DNA from 4 places in the Syntrophomonas sp. UBA1041 genome. Region 1 is predicted to be linked to each of the others. Evidence: riboswitches for the same ligand, from Rfam matches in the RefSeq annotation. Region 1 holds a riboswitch; each other region holds the start of a gene.
What was found. A riboswitch is a leader RNA that binds a small molecule or an ion and turns the genes downstream of it on or off. The one in region 1 is predicted to bind molybdenum cofactor.
Positions count from the first base shown of each region.

Region 2: linked by a shared signal. The riboswitch ahead of fdnG (formate dehydrogenase-N subunit alpha) and the one ahead of B2633_RS16105 (hypothetical protein) in region 1 are both predicted to bind molybdenum cofactor.
Region 3: linked by a shared signal. The riboswitch ahead of fdhF (formate dehydrogenase subunit alpha) and the one ahead of B2633_RS16105 (hypothetical protein) in region 1 are both predicted to bind molybdenum cofactor.
Region 4: linked by a shared signal. The riboswitch ahead of pruA (L-glutamate gamma-semialdehyde dehydrogenase) and the one ahead of B2633_RS16105 (hypothetical protein) in region 1 are both predicted to bind molybdenum cofactor.

Region 1 covers NZ_DCEA01000107.1:120,042-125,486, forward strand. The annotation lists gene B2633_RS16085 (ABC transporter permease) at 1-260, shown strand, start outside; gene B2633_RS16090 (ABC transporter ATP-binding protein) at 253-948, shown strand; gene B2633_RS16095 (ABC transporter substrate-binding protein) at 964-1,839, shown strand; gene B2633_RS16100 (BclA C-terminal domain-containing protein) at 1,938-2,489, opposite strand; gene B2633_RS16105 (hypothetical protein) at 2,792-3,538, opposite strand; molybdenum cofactor riboswitch at 3,906-4,026, opposite strand; gene B2633_RS16110 (Gmad2 immunoglobulin-like domain-containing protein) at 4,264-5,169, shown strand.
Region 2 covers NZ_DCEA01000101.1:5,169-10,613, reverse strand. The annotation lists gene B2633_RS14675 (4Fe-4S dicluster domain-containing protein) at 1-274, opposite strand, end outside; gene fdnG (formate dehydrogenase-N subunit alpha) at 277-3,309, opposite strand; molybdenum cofactor riboswitch at 3,482-3,602, opposite strand; gene B2633_RS14665 (molybdopterin molybdotransferase MoeA) at 3,866-5,104, shown strand; gene nuoF (NADH-quinone oxidoreductase subunit NuoF) at 5,248-5,445, opposite strand, start outside.
Region 3 covers NZ_DCEA01000119.1:15,006-20,450, forward strand. The annotation lists gene B2633_RS17255 (4Fe-4S binding protein) at 1-339, opposite strand, end outside; gene B2633_RS17260 (MarR family winged helix-turn-helix transcriptional regulator) at 510-965, opposite strand; gene fdhD (formate dehydrogenase accessory sulfurtransferase FdhD) at 1,293-2,066, shown strand; molybdenum cofactor riboswitch at 2,211-2,329, shown strand; gene fdhF (formate dehydrogenase subunit alpha) at 2,477-5,155, shown strand; gene B2633_RS17275 (molybdopterin-binding protein) at 5,166-5,445, shown strand, end outside.
Region 4 covers NZ_DCEA01000087.1:4,495-9,939, forward strand. The annotation lists gene B2633_RS12780 (P-loop NTPase family protein) at 1-127, shown strand, start outside; gene B2633_RS12785 (NUDIX hydrolase) at 127-597, shown strand; gene B2633_RS12790 (hypothetical protein) at 921-1,196, opposite strand; gene pruA (L-glutamate gamma-semialdehyde dehydrogenase) at 1,325-2,923, opposite strand; molybdenum cofactor riboswitch at 3,142-3,261, opposite strand; gene B2633_RS12800 (AbrB/MazE/SpoVT family DNA-binding domain-containing protein) at 3,635-3,862, shown strand; gene B2633_RS12805 (ABC transporter ATP-binding protein) at 3,859-4,593, shown strand; gene B2633_RS12810 (ABC transporter permease) at 4,590-5,327, shown strand.

The DNA.
Region 1 (5,445 bases):
TGGTCAAGGAAGCCAAGTTGGGACTGCTGGCTGCTGTCATGGCTGGTTTTGGAGGAGTGGTGTCCGAGGTTGGCGCTTCCATGATGGTGGGCGGCAATATTAAAGGCCAGACCAGGGTGTTGACAACGGCTACGGTTATGGAGGTCAACAAAGGCAACTTCGATGTGGCCATCGCCTTAAGCATTATTCTGCTTCTGCTGGCCTACGGCGTTACCGCGCTCTTGACTATCTTGCAGCAATGGAGAAGCAACAATGGATAAGGTCATCGAAATCAAAGCTATGACCCTGGTATTAGGCCGGCGAACCATCCTGAATATCCCTTATTTTTCCCTGGAAGACGGGCAGTCCATCAGCCTGATGGGACCCAATGGCGCCGGGAAAAGCAGTCTGATGCTGATTATGGCGGCGTTGTTGGAACCGACTACGGGCACAATCACCTGGTTCGGCAAAAAGGGCAAAGATCAAACCCTTTTGGATTTGCGGCGCAGAATGGCAATGGTTTTCCAAAAGCCCATGATGCTCGATTTGAGTGTGATGGAGAATGTGGAATTAGGTCTCAAATTCCGCCATATGAGTCGCAAACAGCGGGAGAGACAGGTGAAACCCTGGCTGGAAAGGCTGGGCATAGCTCATCTGGCCAGACAACGGGCCAGGTCGCTTTCCGGGGGAGAGGCCCAGCGGGTGGCTATCGCGCAGGCTTTGGTCTTGCAGCCGGAGATCATATTGCTGGATGAACCCTTCAGCAATTTGGACAAAGAAACCCGCAATGAATTCAAGCAGGACATCGGCAGACTCTTAAAAGAGCAGAAGATAACCACTGTCATGGTGACCCATCATATCAGGGAGGCCATGGATCTGACTGACATCATCTATTACATGGAAGACGGGGAGATCGTGAGCCGGCAAGCAGTAGCCGACTGTACGGTCAATGATAAATTCAGAATGTGAGAGGAGTATGAAAGTGTGAAGAGGCACAGGCATATAGCTTTGTTGCTGGTGGTTTTGCTGGCGGTCGGGTGTTTTGCCCTGCCGGGATGCAGCCAGCAGCAGCCCGCTCCGGTCAAAGAAGTCAAACAGGTGTTTTTATCCAGTACTATCGGCCCGATCGATGCCGGCATCATAGGCGCTCTTGAGGATGCTTATGAACAACAAACCGGAGTAAGGGTTCGTCATGTTGGAGCCGGAACCAGTGCGGCGCTCAAGATTGCAGAGGGTGGCAGCGTGGATTTAGTAGTGGTTCATGCCAAAGCCCTGGAAGAAAAATTCGTTGCTGACGGTTATGGCACCGAGAGAGTCGATTTCATGTACAATGATTTCGTCATCGTTGGTCCGGCCGAGGATCCTGCCGGAATTAAGGGCGAAAAATCAGCCACTGCGGCTCTCAAAAAAATTGCCGACAGCAAATCGCTGTTTATCAGTCGGGGCGACAAATCCGGCACCAATGTAAAGGAAATCGAGGTTTGGGATGCGGCCGGCATCAAGCCTAGCGGAGAATGGTATCGCATCTATGAAAAAGGGGCCAGCGGCAATGTCCCCACCCTGCTCTACACCGATGAACAAAAGGCCTATACCCTTATGGACCGGGCTACTTATATCACCACTAAGGATAAGATCAAGTTGCAGGTATTAGTTGAAAATGATGAGTTGCTGCTCAACTACATCACCCTGATACCGGTCAATCCGGCCAAATTCCCCAACATCAACGCGGAAGGGGCCCAAGACTTTATCGCCTGGCTAGTTTCAGCCGAAGGTCAGAAGATCGTCAAGGAGTTCGGCAAAGACAAGTATGGCGAACCCTTGTTTTTCCCCAACTCTCCCGAAGGCAAAAAACTGCAATAACCGATATTGCTCCCAGAAAAGACCGGGCCGGCATAGCCCCCGGTCTTTTTGCATGATATTTACTATTCTTGAGGTACAGAGCTGATCAGGCCATGATGTTAATCCACTTTCAATATTAATACATAGGCGGTTGTGAAGGGGCCTTGCCTCAGTGTTGCGGGGCTGGGGAGGGTGTTTACATTGCGGATGGTTACTCCGTCATTTGCATTTAGCGTTAATAAGGTTGAACCATGTATGGTTTGACCGGCAGAATTGAATCGCGACCTGACCATGCCATTCACTACCACCGCCCAATCCTGAGGGTTGTTCTGCGCCGTATAAACCGCAAAAGAAATATTATATGTCCCTGCCGCAGCGACTTCTATGTTGGATGTGCCGGGTGCGTGGGTGATGCCCATTAAAGGGCCATTATTGCTGAAGTTAACCGGAGCCCCGACCGCTATGTTCTGGGTATTTATGTGAAATACGTAACCCCAGGCATCAAGACTTGACACATTGGGCTCACCGGCGCTTTTTAAAGCTTCGCTCAAACCGGCCAGGGAATCATCGGATGTACTTACGCCGCCGCCCCTTTTGCGGACCAGCGGCCGCTTTTTTCTGTGACGATAGCGCACCAGCAGCCACTCAAAAGAATCTCCATAAATACTCATTATATAAACCAACCTCTCCGATATATTAATATTCTAGTGATAGAGTATTCAAGGCAAGGCAATGGTGTTACTACGCCTCATGAATCCTACCCCCGCAAGCTTCCGTTTAGATATTGATTCATTTCAATCCAACTTCAAAGCCCGGCAAAATATCAACACTAAAATGACGGGAATGATTCAGTAAATGGGCTCAAATGAAACCATTTACTGAATCATCCCCGTCCTGCAAAAACTCTTAATTAAGGTGTAATAAAACCCATGGCTTTATGTCTTGCTCTTGAGAAAATCCCAGTTGAAATGAATCAGTACATCCTCACATAGGACTTAGTGCAGGTTTGCCACCTGGGCTCACCGGTCCCGGTTTTTTCAGTAGGATATACCAGCAGGATGCAGCGCCCGTTTAAGAGCACCGGTTTCACCGTCTCTCCCAGGAGGATAAGCTCATTATCAGGCAGGCGCAGTCCCGCAGTGGTTTGCACTTCATCCACATGGGTGCGCTCTATCAAACTAGCTACAGTGATAGCTGTCCAGGCGGGCTCAATCTCGATCTTGCCCCGGAAGCGGCCGTCATTGCCGCCTACTCTAAGCCCCACTCCGGCCAAAGCGCCAATCACTCCGATTCCGGTACCGCCATGTTCAGATAGGTGAACACCGACTTTTCGGGCTAATTCATAAGCCTCCCTTTTGCTGAGAACTTCTTCTTTGGCCCGGAACCCGAAAGCTATCACCTCATCGGTCCAGGTCAGTCCGGGAACCGCAGCCACGCACAAGCCAGGATCTGATCCAGGCGCGCTCTCCTTGCGGAGAAATTCCCCAGCCAGATCGATGATATCCTGCAACAGGTGCGCCCCGGTATCAAACCCGAAACACATGGAACTGTTGTGTGAAGTGTAGGCGATATCGGGATGAACATACAACTGGTGGCGGGTGATAGGCTGGGCGCTGCCCCAGTGTCTGTCGACAAGTTCATCGATCAGCAGGGAGGCAAGTTTGCCGGTGCCTCTGCTCTCCAAATTGTCGGTATCATCGATAGAGATATAAAGTCTCATTTCCTATTCCCCCAGGTGTTGAATTATGTAATGAGGCATTATAATTACTGTTCTAATAGCATTATATGCCGCGGCTTTATAAATACGCCTGAGGCGCTGCAACGGCGGTGGCGGCCCGGACTCAAAGGTTCTTTGGCGGACTGATCTTAATCCAGGAGTAATCTGCCGGGGCGGGGCTAAGGCCCCGGCAGACTCCCATAGTTATGGATCCTCTCGCTGAAACCTCTGGAGGGCCCGAGGCATATTCCAGCGGGTTAAAGGCTGCAGAGCATTGCGTCCAGATTATATCCCGGCTTATTAAACAACTTCCGTAAAACAAAAATCCTGGCCATGCCAGGATTGGTCAACCAGCGCTGATACAATTATCGCTGTTTTACTGCACTCTCCTTTCCAAGCACGGGAGGCCACCCCGTTTCCAGGCTAACCCGTCGGCTGATTGCCATAACCTGTATGGTTTTAGGCAGTACAGCTCGGAGAAAATATGCAATTGATATATAATATTTTCGGCGAATTTTCGATAAATCCTGCCATGATGCGCATTCTTTTTAACGTTGCTTGTTTTTACAGCTTTCAAGAAGCCAGATTGCGACCAAAACCGCCGCAACATGTTCATAAATTACAGTGAAAAGCCCCCTTTTTACCCCTAATGAGGCCCTATTTCAGATGTTATACTGGGGATACAAACCATCTTTGGCTTTTTAGCAGGGAGAGGGAGGTTATATCAGATGCCACGATTATCAGCAATCCGGGCGCGGGCCTTGATAAAGCATAAGTCGGACAGACAGATCCGCCGGTTTAGAAATGCCGCTATACTGTTATTGTTTTTGTTGTTAATAGGAGCAACCGGGTGTTGGTCGCAGAAGACCCCCAAACCCCAGCCCGCTCCATCCGGCCCACAGGCTGTCCAGACCATGGATGTGGCGGTTTACTATGTGAAAAGTACGGCTGACAATATGTACCTGGTGCGCGAAGTGCATAAGGTGGAGAAAAGCGAGGCTGTTGCCGGGGCAGCTTTGAATGAACTGATCACAGGAACACCCCAGACTGACGGAGCTTATCGGGTGCTCCCGGCCGATACCGGAGTCCTGGGCATAAAAATCGAGCAAGGCTTGGCTACGGTCGACTTTTCAGCCGAGGTATTGCAGGCCAATGTCGGGGCCACCGGGGAGGCTCTGGGTATAGCCAGCATTGTCAATACCCTGACCGAGTTCCCCACCGTTCAAAAAGTACAGTTCACGGTTGACGGTCGGGTCGAAAATGGTTTGGACTGGTGGGGGCATGTAGGACTGCATGACCAGCCTTTTGAACGCAACCTTAACTCGGTTTACGAACCGGTCATCTGGGCGACTGCTCCAACCCCGGGACAGACCGTATCCAGCCCGGTTAAAATCGAGGGCAGTGCGATGATATTTGAAGCCATGGTGAACTTCCGATTGAAAGAAGCCGGCGGGAAGGTTCTGGCCGAAGGCCATACCCAGGCTTCAGCCGGCGCCCCGGAACGGGGAGAGTTTTCAGCTGAGTTGGCCTTTACCCCGGCAGAGGCTGAAGAGGGGCAGTTGGAAGTCTTTGAGATCAGCATGAAAGACGGCAGCGAAGTCAACAAAGTGATCATTCCGCTAAAGTTGCCATAGAGCAGGCGCGGGGCCCGGATACCAGGCCAATATGAGCGGGGCTGGCTGTAATCGGGCCTGCACTAATCTATAAAAGAAACCGTATCGCCCAGAAAGCACAATGTTCTTGATTATATTCATGATATGCTGAATTCTGGGCCCGCTACAGGCGGAGATTGATTTTCTCAAAATAGGCCTGCCGTACAGCCGGGAAATGAAAAGGGGAGTGTGTCAGCCAAATTAATACCACGGCAGATACTGTGCAAATCAGCCTTGAACAAGACCGGGATACCCGGC
Region 2 (5,445 bases), on a different contig from region 1:
AGATGGCCTGGGAAGAACAGGCCTTCATACAAGCTGGATCGGCGCAGTGGAAGCACTGGAGTTTCAGCATATTAAAACGCATTTTTTTATCTTTGTACTCTTCTCTGAACCTGACATAGGTCCAGGTATTGGGTGTAAAGTCAGCCTGGGTCTGATAACTGCTTATGCGTTGTGTCTTTTCAGCCGGAAGATCATTCCACGCTTTGCAGGCTACGGAACAGGCCTTGCACCCAGTACATAATGAGGTGTCAATAAAAACCATTTTTCTCGCCATCGTTAAGCCCTCCTTATGTTGACAAGACAGCATTTATACTCAGGAGTACCCGCTCCGGGATCGCATGCATTCATTGTCACATTATTAGTACTGGGGCCAGGACTCAAGCTGGCAAAGCCCCAGCTCCACGGCATACCGATGGTCTCCTGATCTTTACCGTTGATTTTAAGAGTCTGGATTCGGTCAGTCACCAGGGCACGCACTACTAACTTGCCACGGGCAGAGGATACTTCGACTTCATCCCCTTCTTTAACACCAATTTTATGGGCCAGGTTTTTGCTTATTTCAGCATAAGGCTCAGGCGCTATCTCATTCAGCCAGGGAATGTTGCGGGTAATCGCCCCGGCGCAGAAGTGCTCGACAACCCCATAGGAGGTAAGGACATAGGGATATTCATCCGGGTTGCCAAACTCTTTTGAAACAATCTTGGCGCAAGGATTGCTCTGCACCTCAGGATGCAGAAGATTGGCGGTCGGGCTTTCAATCGGCTCATAGAACTCCGGCATCGGTCCATCAACCGTCATACCTGCTCCACGAATCGGGACGACAGCCGCAGTACCTTCTGGCGCAACTGTACCACTCTTATAAGTAGCTGCGAATAAGCGTCCTACTCCTTCAGGATTCTGTTTGAACCCAATCTTTCCTTCCGGTGTATCAGGACCTTTGGTCTTGTCGACCACATCGGGTCCGTCATTGCCGACCCAGAGATTCTGGACGGGATCCCACCAGATCAGCTTGCGTTTGGAATCGACCGGCTGCCCTTGGGCATCGCAAGAAGCCCGGTTATAGAGAACGCGGATATTGCCCGGCCAGGCAAAAGCATAATCTTTATTCAGGCCCAGACCGGTGGGATCAGCATTGCCCCGGCGGTCTGCCAGGTTTTTGCCTTCCGGAGTTACCCCTGCATATACCCAGCATCCGGTGGAAACCGTGCCAATCGGTGCTGCCAGATATTCGCCTATCGCGGCAATAGGTTTGCCAGTAGTATCGTTATAGCCGCCGAGTTCCTGGAGGACTTTTAATGCGCTTGCTTCATGATCGCCATAATCCCAGTTGGCTTTTAAAATTGGTTCATCCTTGGGGTCATTGCTTCCGCTATAAAGGGCGCGAACTCTCTTGAAGATGTGGTCCAGCATATCCAAATCCGGGTGACAGTCATTGAGGGGTTTTAATGCCACTTCCTTCCACTGGACCAGGCGGGAAGAATTGGTCATGCTGCCGGCCTTTTCATAAACGAAGGCCGCCGGCAGGAAGATTACCTCGGTCGGAATCTTGGCCGGATTTAATCCTTCTTCTTTCCAGAACTGGGCGGTTTCGGTGTTAAATATGTCGGCCACTACCAGCATTTCCAGACTAGATAGGCCTCTAGCCACCAGTTTTCTGTCCGGGATGGAAACCGTGGAGTTGGAGCCCCAGTTGAGGAGAAGCTTAAACTGTCCTTCTTCCATTTTGCTGAAGAACTGGGGTTGAATAGGCATATTTGCTGGATTGTTCTTGGGCAGCCACTGATATCCGTATTCATTTTCGGCGGTAGCATTCGCGCCGAACCAGGCCTTGAGCAGGGCTACTATTGGTTTATACTGGACCGAGCCGTGTTTCGCAGCAAAATCATTCAAGGTCTTTTCTTGATTAGTAGGATAAGGGATATATCCAGGCAAGTTGGCGTTCAGGTTGGCCATATCGGTGGAACCCTGAACATTGGGCTCGCCGCGCAGGGCCTGGATGCCGCCACCGGCCTTGCCCACATTGCCCAGTAGCAATTGGATGATGGCGTAGCAACGAATACCCTGCACACCGGTGGTGTGCTGGGTCATGCCCAGGGCGTAGAAGATGTTGCCTGGTTTGGCTGCAGCGAAGGTGTCGGCTATCTGTTTTATTTTGGCAACCGGTATTCCGGTGATGTTTGAAGCTACTTCAAAGGTATATCTGGAATAATGGGTTTTGAGTTTCTGGAAAACACAATCCGGATCATCCAGGCTGTCTGCCTTTACCGGTTTACCCTCGGCATCCAGTTGATAGGCCCAGCTTGCATAATCATACTTCCTGGTTTCAGGGTTAAAACCGGAAAACATACCGTCTTTGAATCCAAAATCTTTGCTTATCTTATAAAGCGCATTGGTGAAATTCAAAACATAGAACTCATCATAAAGCCTATTCTCGATGTAATAATTGATCATTGCACCCAGGTAAGCAATATCGGTTCCGGGACGGATTTGGGCGAAGACATCCGCCTGGGAAGCGGTGCGCGTGAAGCGCGGGTCAACAACAATAACCTTGGCGCCTTTCGCCCGGGCGCGGTTAACCCATTTCATAGCAATGGGATGGCATTCCGCACAGTTGCTGCCTGCGATCAAGAAACATTCGGAGTTTTGCATATCCTGCCAGGAGTTGGTCATGGCGCCGCGTCCAAATGAAGGTGACAAACTAGCCACCGTGGGCGCGTGTCAGATACGGGCCTGGTGTTCGTGGAATGGTGTCCCGATCAGGCGGGCAAGTTTGGAAAGCAGGTAGCTTTCCTCATTATCAACCTCGGCCGAACCTATCATACAAATGCCTTCCGCCCGATTCACGGTAACGGTTTCTTTGGCTCCGGTCTTGGCATTCGTAATCTCCTCGGTGCTCGTCCAGGTCTTATCTCTGACTTCCTTGATTTTCTTGGCAATACGATCATAAGCTTCTTCCCAGGTAATATCCACGAATTCGTCAGAACCCGGAGCACGATAAAGCGGATTTTTCGGACGTTCCGGAGAATAGGCCACCTGCGCCAGGCTTGCCGCCTTGGGGCAAAGGGTACCTTCGTTGATGGGATTGTCCGGGTTCCCATCAAGGTGGACCAGTTTTCCATCCTTAATATGCAGGAGAAGCCCGCATCCACCTGAGCAGAAGTGACAGATGCTGGGTATCTTTGTGCACCCTGCCAGCTTCAGTGCGTGCCCGTGTGCGGCAGTTGCTTCCAAGTCAAACCCCAAGCCGGAAGCAACCGCGGCAACGGAGAGACCTGAAAGCTTCAGGAAACCACGACGAGTAAATTTCATAACCAATCTCTACCTCCCTTAAAAACTACTACTACCAGCAGATACTCTTTTTGCCAGAGTACCTGATTGCATTTATGGGATAAGCAAAAATGCCTCCAGCAAAGGCCAGGGGCATAAAAAAATATTTTTGGATTTTATGCCCATTATGGCCCAGCAAGTACTACCTGCTTTGAACCAGGCTTTTTAGGCTCCTTTCCAAAAATACGGGGAGGCACAATCGTTTCCAACTATACCCAGAGGCCTAGAAACCATGGCTTTGCTTTAGGTCTAAAGGCTTGGAGCTATACAATTGTCTTAATCATACGCCAACCATACACAGAATAATACACCGTATGCTATATACATCCAACTATCTCAAACACAATATAACATAATGCTATTATTTTGTCACTAAAAAAATTAAACATAATTATTTCATATTAAGCCTAACAATTTACTATAATGGATGTATAATAAATAAAGAAATATATACTGAGGGTTTTAAAACATCGGGGGATATATTTCACCTCTTTATAGAACAAAAAAGGAAATGCGCGATAAATGAGGTAGGTTATTTATGAGTAGACTACAGTTGGTTAATGATAAGATATTAGAAGCTGTTAGTTTAGATAAAGCTGTTGATATAAGCTGTGAAAGCATTCAAGCCCTGGACACCGAGTACCTGCACATCGATAATGCCTATATGCGGGTGGCCGCGGATAATATAGCCAGCTTTATTGATATACCCAATTTTGACCGTTCGGCAATGGATGGCTATACGATTGGCAAGACTGATCTTAAAAGACTGCAAACCGGACGATCGTTGCGTTTGAGAGTAGCTTCTATTATCGGAGCTGGTTCAATTGAAAACAGGCCAACAAGGCCCGGGGAAACCTGTAGAATTATGACCGGGGCTTTGCTTCCAGAGGGCAGCGTTGCCGTTATCAAACAAGAGGACGTTGAGATAATAAATGAAAACTATATAATTGTCAGCATCAGGCCGCGGCGGGGTGAAAATATACGAAGAGCCGGCCACGAATTGATGGCTGGAGATAGAGTTGCCGCCAAAGGGCAGGTTTTAAAAGCGGAAATCCTGGAAAGAATAGCCGCCTGTGGCATAGAAAGGGTGCCGGTATACAAAGTGCCTCGTGTATATATTATAGACACGGGAAATGAGTTGCTTTTACCCGGGTCCCCCATCAAAACAGGATGCATATATTGCAGCAACCGGAGCCTATTAGCATGCAAAATAAACAGCAGCAGAGCTTTACCGTCGCTGTCGCCTTCTGTAATTAATGATGACCTGCACACCATTATAGCTGCAATAAAAAAGGCGGCACGGGTCTCTGATATGATAATAATCAGCGGGGGGACCGGCAACGGCCTTTTCGACTTGGTTCGCAACGCGTTCGAGTATTTGAATGCCCAGCTTCTTTTCAAAGGTATAAACGTCTTTCCCGGCAAAAATACTTCGGCCGCCCTTCTTGATGGCAAACTTATTTTCAATCTGTCCGGCAGCCCCTCTGCAGCCGGAATATTGTTTGAAGCTCTGGTAAAACCGGCCCTGCTTAAGTTAAAAGGAGAGTTATTGTATAAAGGTGATTGGTTTAATATAGAGCTGGCCAGTCCCATTGAACATTTAAAGTCGGGGCGCAGCCTGCACCGAGGAGAAATGATTATTGAACAGGGCCATGCCTACGCCCTGCCGGTAAACCGAAAAGATATTAATACGGGAAATATTCCTTTACTGTTAGATGTACATAAAAGGTCGGGGGAAGAACCCGTCATGGTTAAAGCTAAATTAATCGTAGATTAAGACACAAGCATCAGCGCTCCTTACCCCTCACTCCTCACTTTTCTCATTAATCATTTTTATTGCCCGAACTTATAGCACAAGATTGTGTACCGGGGGTTTATGGCCCCCGGTACATAATAAACATAATCTGGGATTATAGAGCATTAATTAAACTTGGCTGTATAATCGTTTCTAAAATGCTTTAAGGTTGTTAGCACTGGAGCCGGAGCCGCCTGTCCCAAACCACACAAGCAGGCTTTGGACATAACGCTTCCCAGTCTCTCCATAAAGTCTAGATCGCCGGCAACTGCTCCGCCGTTTTTCACCCGGTGCAGCATTTCATGCATGCGCTGAGTTCCCTC
Region 3 (5,445 bases), on a different contig from region 1:
TTTACTCATTTCCAGGGGATAAGAGACAGGTACAGTCATGGCCTGATCACCGAATTCCTTTTCCAGCAGGCGGGCCAGTTTATAATTGCAGGAACGCGAGAATTCCATGAGATCCAGTCTTCCGTTCATGGCAATCTGCATATTGGTGCTGGCGCAAGTGCTTAACTCCTTATATGCCAAGACCACGATAGAACGAGCCTGGGGGAAAAAGTCTGTAACCACCGGAGATTTGGGACTATCATAGTCTTTCAGATTGGCGAACCCAATATCGTCCACTCCAACATTGCGCATAAATGTTTTAATCCTCTTTTTGGCTGCGCTTAAATCCAAATTGTTCAAGTTAGTTACCTCCCCAATTCTATTAACCTGTAAATCAGTTCCAAAACATCAGAGCCCGATCCCATTCTATTTACATATCTCACGGGCACCCCCTTTACCGAATATATGTCAGCTTGAGCAGTCATCCCAAGAGAAACAGTGTATATACACATAATATGTTAAAAAATATCTTATAATTCCGTACGGTTTATTCTCCTCAAGCTGGAAAGAAAATCTTTAACCCATTCCTGACCTAATTGTTTCTCCACCTCGGATTGAGCTTGCTGCCAAAACGGTATGGCTTGATCGATAGCCAGTCTGCCCTCTGCGGTCAGGCTGATACGTTGTTCGCGGCGATCCTCGCCGCTGCCTAGGCGCAGCAAGCCTTTCTGCGCCAGCAGACGCACATTTCTGCTCAGAGTGGTGCGGTCCATTCCCAGCTGCCGGGCTAATTGTGAAACCGTTGCAGATTCCAGCAAAAGAACATTCATCAGTAAGGAAAACTGAGTTGTCTTTAGTCCGCAAGGACTCAAGACCCGGTCATAATAGGAAGTTAACATCCGAGTCGTTTTGCGGATATTATAAAAAACGCAGGCCCGGCCCATGGCTGCGGCCATTTTCTTGTCATTATCGTCCTGGGCTGACATGCCAACACCTCATTTTTGGTTATAGAAAGCGAGACGGGTATATCTATTGATATGAGTATATACACATATTATGCTATTTGACAACATATCTTTTTGATGCCTGGCGCCCATTTGTTACAAGATGAAGTAGAGGGAGTCCATCATTATGGCTTCAGTTTACTCTGGACTGAATATTATTGGGGAACGGGTTCTGCTGTTTGATCTGCACCCAATAGCCTGGATACTTATGAACAAGTATGATTAAATTATGCTAACCAACCCTTTTCAAAAAGCACCGGGAGCACTTGGCAAACGAAAAGACGTCAGAGCAATGGGGAGGCGGCAAACATGGATAAAAAGGAGTTGACTGAGTACAGGGAGGTTGTTGCTTTTGATCAAGGCCAGGTTAAACCGAGCCTGGAACCCCTGGTTACGGAGAGATACCTTAAGATAAAGCTCAATGGTGAGGAAGTGGTCAGATTGGCTTCTTCACCTCATGCCGGACGGGAACTGGCTGCCGGGTATCTTATCAGTGAAGGGATCATAGAACCATCCGGCCAATTATTGAGTTTAACCGAGTCGAAGGACGATGGGGTAGATATTGTCATCGAGGGGCAGCCCGGAAATTATACTGAATCGATTAAAACCATCAATACCTGCATAGGTCGGGGCTATGGGGTATTAAAGCCCTTGATGAAGCAGCCCCCGGGTCAGGGCCTTTTTACACCCGGGCAATTACTGGCGATAATCAGCGAACTGGATGAGAAATCATATACTTTCAAAAAGACCGGCGGAGTTCACAGTGCCGGATTGGGCGGGCCAGAGGGTTTGATCAAACGCTTCGAGGATATCGGCCGGCATAACGCAGTGGACAAGGTGTTCGGCTATGCTTTTCTAAACAAGATTCCACTCCATGATAAGTGTCTGGTTTTAAGCGGGCGGGTGGCTTTTGAAATCCTTCAGAAGGCTGCCTACAACCGGATACCCTTTATCCTGTCACGATCGGCTCCAACCCTCTTAACGGTTGATCGGGCCAGGGAGCTGGGTATCACCGTGGTCGGCTTTGCTCGCGGCGAACGCTTCAATGTTTACAGTCATCCGGAACGGGTCTGTTTTGGCTAGCTTCTCACCAAGGGATGACAGGAACTTCAGGGGGGAGGAGCCCCATCCTTTTTGCTTGGGAAATAATTATCCCTAGCAGGAGTTTTAAGAAAAATGTCTAATATACAGGTAATAGAGAAAACGCCCCAGTTTTAATTTTAAATTTAATACTTAATACTCCGAGTTGCTGAGCCTAAAGCAAATGCTATGGCTCCTCAACCGTTGGGTAGGCCGGGAAACAGGCCTGCCTCCCGTGCTTGGAAAGGAGTTAGTCTTCAATATTAATATTGAAGGCTGGTGTTTGTCGGATCATGGTCAGAATTAAGTGTCTTTTTCTGATCTTTAAGCGGGCAAATGCAAAAACCTCCTGTTTCTAAAGCAGGAGGTTTTTTGTGTTTATATCTGTCCAAAAAACGAAAGGGGTGAAGGTTTTGGAAATGGTAACTATTGTGATGAACGGAAAGGAGGTTCAGGTTCCGGCAGGAAGCACTATTTTGCAGGCTGCGGATATGGTTGGGATTGATATACCACGGTTTTGTTATGATCCCGATTTGAGTCCGCTGGGGGCATGCCGCATGTGCGTAGTCGAAGTGAAAGGCAATCGTCTATTGCCCGCGGCGTGTGTTACTCCGGTTTACCCGGGGATGGAAGTAGACACCGAATCAGAATCAGTGGTTGAAGCCCGTAAAACCATACTGGAATTGTTGGTGGCCAACCATCCCTTGGATTGTATGACCTGCGAAAAAATGGGGGATTGCAAGCTGGCTGAATACTGTTATCGCTATGGCGTTAAAGAGAGCAGTTTTGCCGGGGAAAGGCACCACTACGCTGTTGATGCCAGCAATCCTTTTATTGTCAGGGACCTGAACAAATGTATCCTGTGCGGCGCTTGCGTTCGCGCCTGTGAGGAGATGACTGGTCAGGACAACCTGTCTTTCCTGTATCGGGGCTTTGACCGCAAAGCCACTACTGCTGCGGATGTGGATTATATCGAATCAGACTGTGTTTTCTGCGGGCAGTGCGTGGCCGTGTGCCCGACCGGGGCTTTAACCGAGAAGAGTATGGCCGGTCAGGGACGGCGCTGGGAATATGAACGGATCAGAACCACCTGCCCGTTCTGCGGTACCGGATGCAACTTTGACCTGGCGCTTAAAGACGGTAAAATACATGGCGTGCTATCCAGCCCCGAAAGCACCGTGAATGGGCGTATGTTGTGCGTTAAAGGCCGTTTCGGATGGGATTTCATCTATAATGAAAACCGCCTCACTACACCGCTCATCAAAAAAGAGGGTCAATTCGTTCCCGCCAGCTGGGATGAAGCCTTCGATGTAATCGCTGCCCGTTTAAATGACATTAAGGCAAAATATGGACCGGACGCTTTTGCTGCCTTAAGTTCAGCCCGTTGTACCAATGAGGAGAATTTCCTGGTGCAGAAGTTTGCCCGCGCGGCAATGGGAACCAATAATGTGGACCATTGCGCCCGTACCTGACACGCGCCCACTGTAGCCGGTCTGGCTACCACTTTTGGAAGCGGCGCGATGACCAACCCCATAAACGAAATCACCGAACAAGCCCAGATGATGCTGCTGGTCGGGACCAATGCCACTGAAGCCCATCCGGTCATCGGATACAAAATGCGCCAGGCGGCGCGCAACGGGGCCAAGCTGGTGGTATGTGACCCGCGCCATATCGATCTGGTCGACGAAGCCGATCACTGGCTGAGGCTAAAACCAGGAACTGATATTCCACTGCTTAATGGCTTAATGCACATCATTATCAAAGAAGGCCTGGAAGACAAGGCCTTTATCGCCGAAAGAACCGAAAACTATGAAGAATTGAAAGAAATCGTGGCTGCTTACACACCGGAACATGTCTCCGAGCTGACCGGAGTGCCGGTGGAGGATCTATACAGCGTGGCTCGCTTATATGCCACCACTGACCGGGCCATGATATTCTATACCCTGGGGATCACAGAGCATATCTGCGGAACCCGCAATGTTATGAGCATTGCCAACCTGGCCATGTTGACCGGTCATCTGGGCCGTCCTGGCACCGGGGTATGCCCGATGCGCGGACAGAACAATGTCCAGGGCGCCTGTGACATGGGGGCCTTGCCCAATGTATATTCAGGTTATCAGGCGGTTACAGTAGACGCCAATCGTGAGAAATTCGAAAAGGCCTGGAACGTCTCACTGCCTGCCAAGGTAGGGTTAAAGATTCCGGAGATGTTCGAAGCTGCTCACCACGGGAGCGTCAAGGCGATGTATATTCTGGGCGAGAACCCGGTGTTGACCGATCCCAATGCCAACCACATTAAGGAGGCCCTGGCCAACCTGGAATTTCTGGTGGTACAGGAACTATTCCTCACCGAAACGGCTCAGTTCGCGGATGTGATTCTGCCGGCAGCCAGTTTTGCTGAATGTGACGGCACCTTTACCAATACCGAACGCCGCGTCCAAAGGGTGCGCAAAGCCATTGAACCCATTCCCGGCCAGGCCAACTGGCAGACCATCTGTCAGATGGTTAGCAGGATCGGATATCCCATGGCTTATGACCATCCCCACGACATATGGAAGGAAATGGCAGGAATGTCACCTTCTATGACGGGCATCAATTACGATCGCCTGGAAAAAGAAAGCCTGCAATGGCCCTGTCCGACCCTCGAACATCCCGGAACTCCCTTCCTGCACGCCGGTAAGTTTACCCGCGGATTGGGACTTTTCCAGCCCTCTGAACATGTACCCCCGGGCGAAGTGCCTGACCAGGAATACCCCTATCTGTTGTCAACCGGCCGTATCCTGTTCCATTACAATGTCACCACCCCGTATTCAGGCGGGATCAGCAGTGTGTGGGATAAAGAAATGGCCGAAGTGAACCCCTCTGATGCGGAAAAACTGGGCATTCAAACCGGAAATCTGGTCAAGGTCACCTCGCGGCGCGGACAAGTTACCACCGCAGTGAAAGTGACCGATCGGGTATTGCCCGGCGTGATCTGGATGTCCTTCCATTATGCCTCGACTCCGACCAATGAACTTACCAGCGCGGTATTAGACCCGACCACGGGCACCGGTGAATACAAAGTATGCGCTGTGAAGATCGAAGCGATTTAGGAGGTCTGTTATGCGCAAGGTCGCTGTGGATCAGGCCATAGGTTTAACACTGGGGCACGATATCACCAGAATAATACCCGGGAAGAAAAAGAATCGTGCCTTTAAACGGGGACATATTATCGCTGCCGAGGATGTAAACCTGTTAAGGGATCTGGGCAAGGAACATGTCCTGATATGGGAACCTGATGATGACCTGATGCATGAGGATGATGCCGCTTTGTTGCTGGCTTCCAGCGCAGCCGGCGCGGGAATAGCCTATACTCGCCCCAACCAGGGCAGAGTGGACCTGA
Region 4 (5,445 bases), on a different contig from region 1:
TTCATTTCCGGTCACCCTGAAATTTGATTTTACAGGCGCGGGGAGCCAGTTTACGGTTGCTGGCAATTACGACTGGGATTGTAATGGAAAGACATTTATCAAAGTCCCCAATGCTGAGGTAAAATGATGAGTATCATAATCAACTTTCATAACTCAGATGACGCGATCCACATTGCTAATGATCAGCTGAAGTTTGCTGTTATTGCGGCGCGCTATCGCGGCCAGTGGATTTTCTGCCGTCACAAACTCCGCGATACATATGAAATCCCCGGCGGACACAGGGAGCCTGGCGAGGATATCAATGATACGGCCAGGCGCGAACTGCAGGAAGAGACTGGTGCCGCTGATTTCGCTCTAGCGCCGGTTTGCGTATATTCGGTTACTCGGGATGGAGTCAAAACTTACGGAAAGCTCTTCTTTGCCGAAGTGAACGCTCTGGGTGAATTGCCGAAAGAGATGGAAATCAAGGAGATTATCGTGGCGGATAATCTGCCCGAGAAATTGACTTATCCGGCAATTCAACCGTATTTGTTTGAAAGAGTGCGGGAGGGCCTGGCTGATCGCGCCGATCGCGCAGAACGCGCAGATCGTTCGTGAGAGGCTTGGCGGCAATCATGGCGGCGGCCTTTGAAATAGCTTCTGCGCCTGCACAGGATCCCGGATAGCCGGGCAGTGGCAAGAAAGGGATTACGTCGCTTAACCATTAAATCCGCAAGTTTCACGATTAATCCTCCAGTGCCTTGGCTGGGATCAATGCATCGTGAATAGTATGCGCATAATTGAATGAAAAACCGCCTTGAAGCCAACATTCTTCGGTTTCAAGGCGGTTATTGCTGTGTGCCGAGTATTGTAAAGGTCGTGGTCCAGTCAAGGTCATGTCGCAGTTGGGGAGTCTGTCCTTGAGGAGGGCACAAAAGCTGCTATTTTGCCTGTTTGAGCTTGTTTTGCTCCTCGTTTAGTTCCTTGATCATTTGCAGCATCAGGCGATGCTCTTGCGCATTTTGCCGAAGGTCCTGTGCAATCTGTCGGTGCTCCAGCGTATTTTGATCAAATTGGCGGCGGTTTTCCTCGATGTGCGCCTCCAGTTTTCGATCTATTCTGTCGGACTTTTCATTGAGCGTCTGCAACCCTTCGCCGAACACCCTAAACTGTGATCTGAGATCCTCCAGGATCACGGCTACTTTGGAATCTTCCATTCCGTTCACTCCCCAAGGATTTCTTATACCTATTTTATCACAGAGCTGCCAGATTAAAAAGGCTGCTTGACAGGCCGTACAGATTGGACAGATCAGGCAGGCCGGAAAAGGAAGAACAGATATGTGACTTATGACTCATCCATGAACCGATACCGGTAGCCGATTGGCGGGTTCAAGTTCTCTTTGATAGTCCTGGGGTTGACCCAGCGTAGCATGTTGAGTTTGGATCCGGCCTTATCGTTGGTACCGGAAGCTCTGGCACCGCCAAAAGGCTGCTGGCCAATGACAGCTCCGGTAGGGCGATCATTAATATAAAAGTTGCCGGCAGCGTGCGCCAAGCGCTTTTCAAGCTCAACGATCGCACTACGAGACTGGGCAAAAACAGCGCCGGTCAACCCGTAGATTGAAGTGGAATCGCATAGATCCAGAGCGGCGTCCAAGCTTTCATCCGGATAGACATAAATTGTTAATACCGGGCCGAAGATTTCTTCCACCATGGTTTTGAAATGAGGGTTGGTCGTCACTATTACGGTTGGTTGGACGAAGTAGCCAACAGTGTCGTCACAGCCGCCACCGCAGATAACCTCCGCTTGGCCTGATTGTTTGGCGTAATCGATATATGATTTGATCGACTGATAGGCACCGGCATCAATCACTGCTCCCATGAAGTTCGTGAAATCCTCAACGTCGCCCATTTTGATTGAGTTGACTTCTTCGATCAGTCGCTTTTTTACTTCAGGCCAGATGCTGCAGGGAATATATGCCCGGGAAGCTGCCGAGCATTTCTGTCCCTGAAACTCGAAGGCACCTCTCACCAGAGCGGTTACCAGCGGTTCAATAGCAGCGGAAGGATGGGCAAACACAAAGTCCTTGCCGCCAGTTTCCCCAACCAACTTGGGGTAAGAACGGTAATTAGGCAGGTTTTTGGCGACCGAAAGCCACATCGATTGGAATGTCGCCGTGGATCCAGTAAAGTGCAAACCGGCAAACCAAGGATGTGAAAAAGTGCCTTCTCCGATTATATTGCCTGGACCGGGGATGAAGTTAATGACTCCGGGGGGTAGACCGGCTTCCTGAAGAACCTGCATTACCTGATAGGAAGAATACACCGCGGAAGAAGCCGGTTTCCAAAGCACCACATTTCCTGCGATGGCAGCGCTGGTAGGCAGATTGCCTGCTATCGAAGTAAAGTTAAAAGGTGTCACCGCCAGCACGAAACCTTCCAAAGGCCTGTACTCCATACGGTTCCAGGAACCTCGCGCCGAGATTGGCTGTTCAGCATAAATCTCGTTCATAAAATATGTGTTGAAACGCAGCATATCCGCAAGTTCGCAGACTACATCAATTTCCGCCTGATGGGCTGTCTTGCTCTGGCATAACATTGTGCCGGCGTTCAACGTACTGCGGCCAGGACCGGCGATTATTTCAGCTGCCTTAAGAAAGATAGCGGCACGATGCTCCCAGGGCATAGATTCCCATTCCCGGCGCGCGGCAAGCGCAGCCTTGATCGCTTCTTGCACTTCATTCTCGCCAGCCATGTGAAATGTACCGATTACGCAGTCTTTGCGATGGGGTATAACGCATTTGGCAGTTCGGCCGGTATATATTTTGCGGCTGCCGATAACCAGAGGTATTTCAACCTCACTCTTTCCAAGCCGGGCAAGGTGTTTCTTAAGTTCATCCCGTTCCTGGCCTCCGGGCGTATATGTTAATTCCGGTTCGTTCATCGGTTTGCTGATTTTAAAAATTCCATTAGGCAATATTTTTCACCTCAACTGTTTACTAGGTACTTAGCCTGAGTACGCTTGATGATGTTAGTGCCGTTAGAAAATTGCGTTTGCAGTCTGGTTTTCCGTGTGTTCCAAAAGGTTGAAAATGAAAACGGAAAACAGAAAGCCAGGCTAACGCATGGTATTTGCGCTTAACCCGGCTCGATTTTTAGAAAACTCAAATAGCCCACTCTCCTTTCCAAAAGGGAGGCGCAACCGTTTCCAATTGCACCCTATCGGCTATGACGCCATATCCTTGCGACTGCAGGCGACATAGCTCGGAGAAGGTTTGTCAATTTTTATTTTTTTGGTACTCAAGACTATGCAACTTTTGCATACGATGATTCGCTGCCCCACAGCCAATATCCTTTACAGTTTGGCTGGCGGTTCTACTCTGGGTTGTCGGGCTTGACAGTAAGGCTGGATGAAGGTAGAATGTGAGTATCACAAGTTATACAAATTATACAAGACATACAAGTTATCTAGAATATGCATGTAATACAAGTTGTACTGGTTATACGAGAAATTTGGGCAAAACTTTAGTAAGGGCAAATTGGCCGCATCGCAATCCGGATCGCATTATCCGCGACAACTAGACCCCCAGTCTAAGTTGGGGTAATAATGTCGACGGACATCGGCTGCACAACGCCATAAATGGGGGTGTTTTGAATGGAGAGACCAGATGGAAAATTCATGAGCACTGTTAAAGTGGGGGAGAAAGGGCAAATCGTAATTCCAAAAGGAGCGCGGGATATCTTTAATATTAAGCCCGGCGACACATTGCTGCTGCTTGCCGACAAAGAGCGGGGCATTGCTATTGTGCGCAACGAAGAGTTTATACAATTTGCTAACGCCATTTTCGCAGCACAGGGAAAACCGGAGGAAGAGCAAGAATGAGTGCAATTATCACCACGGATTTAACCAAGAAATATGGTGTACGCACTGTTGTTGATCGACTGAGTATGACAATTGAGCAAGGTGAGCTTTTTTCTTTGCTGGGTGTCAATGGGGCCGGTAAGACAACCACAATTAAGATGCTCTGTGGCCTAAGCAAACCGACCAGCGGCGATGCGCAATTGCTTGGCGACAGCATCGTCAGTGATCCGTATGCTGTCAAGAGCAAAATCAATATTTCCCCTCAGGAAACCGCCGTTGCCCCTAACCTGATTGTCGCAGAGAATCTGGAGACTATTGCGCGCTTATACGGCCGCAGCAAGAAAGAGGCGGCCGAAAAGGCGGACGAAATGATCCGGCGCTTTGGTATGTCCGATATTGCCAGAGACAGGGCGAAGACACTCTCCGGAGGATGGCAGAGGCGGCTCAGTATCGCCATGGCTCTCATTTCAGATCCCCAGATTCTGTTTTTGGACGAACCGACTCTAGGGTTGGACGTCTTGGCCAGACGTGAGTTGTGGGGCGTAATCCGCAGTCTGAAAGGCAAAGTAACGATCATTCTGACAACACATTATCTGGAAGAAGCCGAGGCATTGTCAGACAGAATTGCCATCATGGCCAAAGGCCGACTCAAAGCAGTTGGAACTGCCCAGGAGCTGATGGCTGGCACTCACACGCAAAAGTTCGAAGATGCATTTGTAGCGCTGGCTGCTGAAAGCGGGGTTGAATTATGAAATCATTGGCATTTGCTGCACGCAATCGTAAAGAATTGCTCAGAGATCCGCTCAATCTGGCTTTTGGCCTTGGGTTTCCCCTGGTTTTGATGCTGCTGCTTTCTGCTATTCAGGCAAATATTCCAGTCAGCCTGTTTGAAATTGAAAAACTTGCTCCTGGTCTGGCAGTTTTTGGCCTGTCTTTTATCTCTCTTTTCTCTGGCACCTTAATCGCCAAAGACCGGGGTACATCATTTCTGATGCGTTTATTTGCCTCGCCCCTGTCGGCGTCTGATTTTATTCTGGGATATACCATGCCGCTTTTTCCGATGGCGATTTTGCAGAGTATGGCCTGTTTTGGCGCTGCATTTTTCCTGGGCATGGCAGTGAAAGTCAATGTACTGATCGCACTTATAACGCTCATTCCCGCAGCAGTCCTGTTTATTGCTATCGGACTACTGGCAGGCAGTCTGCTTAATGATAAACAGGTTGGCGGTATTTGCGGCGCATTGCTGACTAATTTGAGTGCCTGGCTGAGTGGCACATGGTTTGATCTGAACTTGGTGGGAGGAGCCTTCAAGACTGTGGCTGACGCACTGCCTTTTGTGCATGCGGTTAATGCCGCCAGGGCCGCTGTTTCAGGCAATTATGCCGCCATTTTCCCGGACCTCTGGTGGGTGATTGGTTACGCAACCGGTATACTGGCATTAGCTGTCATTGTATTCCGGAGGAAAATGAGCAGTGATGCTAAGTAGATTTTTTTAAGAGATCGCACAATAACAAATGTAAACTGTACATCTTACCTATCATAATCGCACAATAATATTGTGCGATTATTTCCTTTCTGGTATACTTTTCTGGGGGTGATCACAT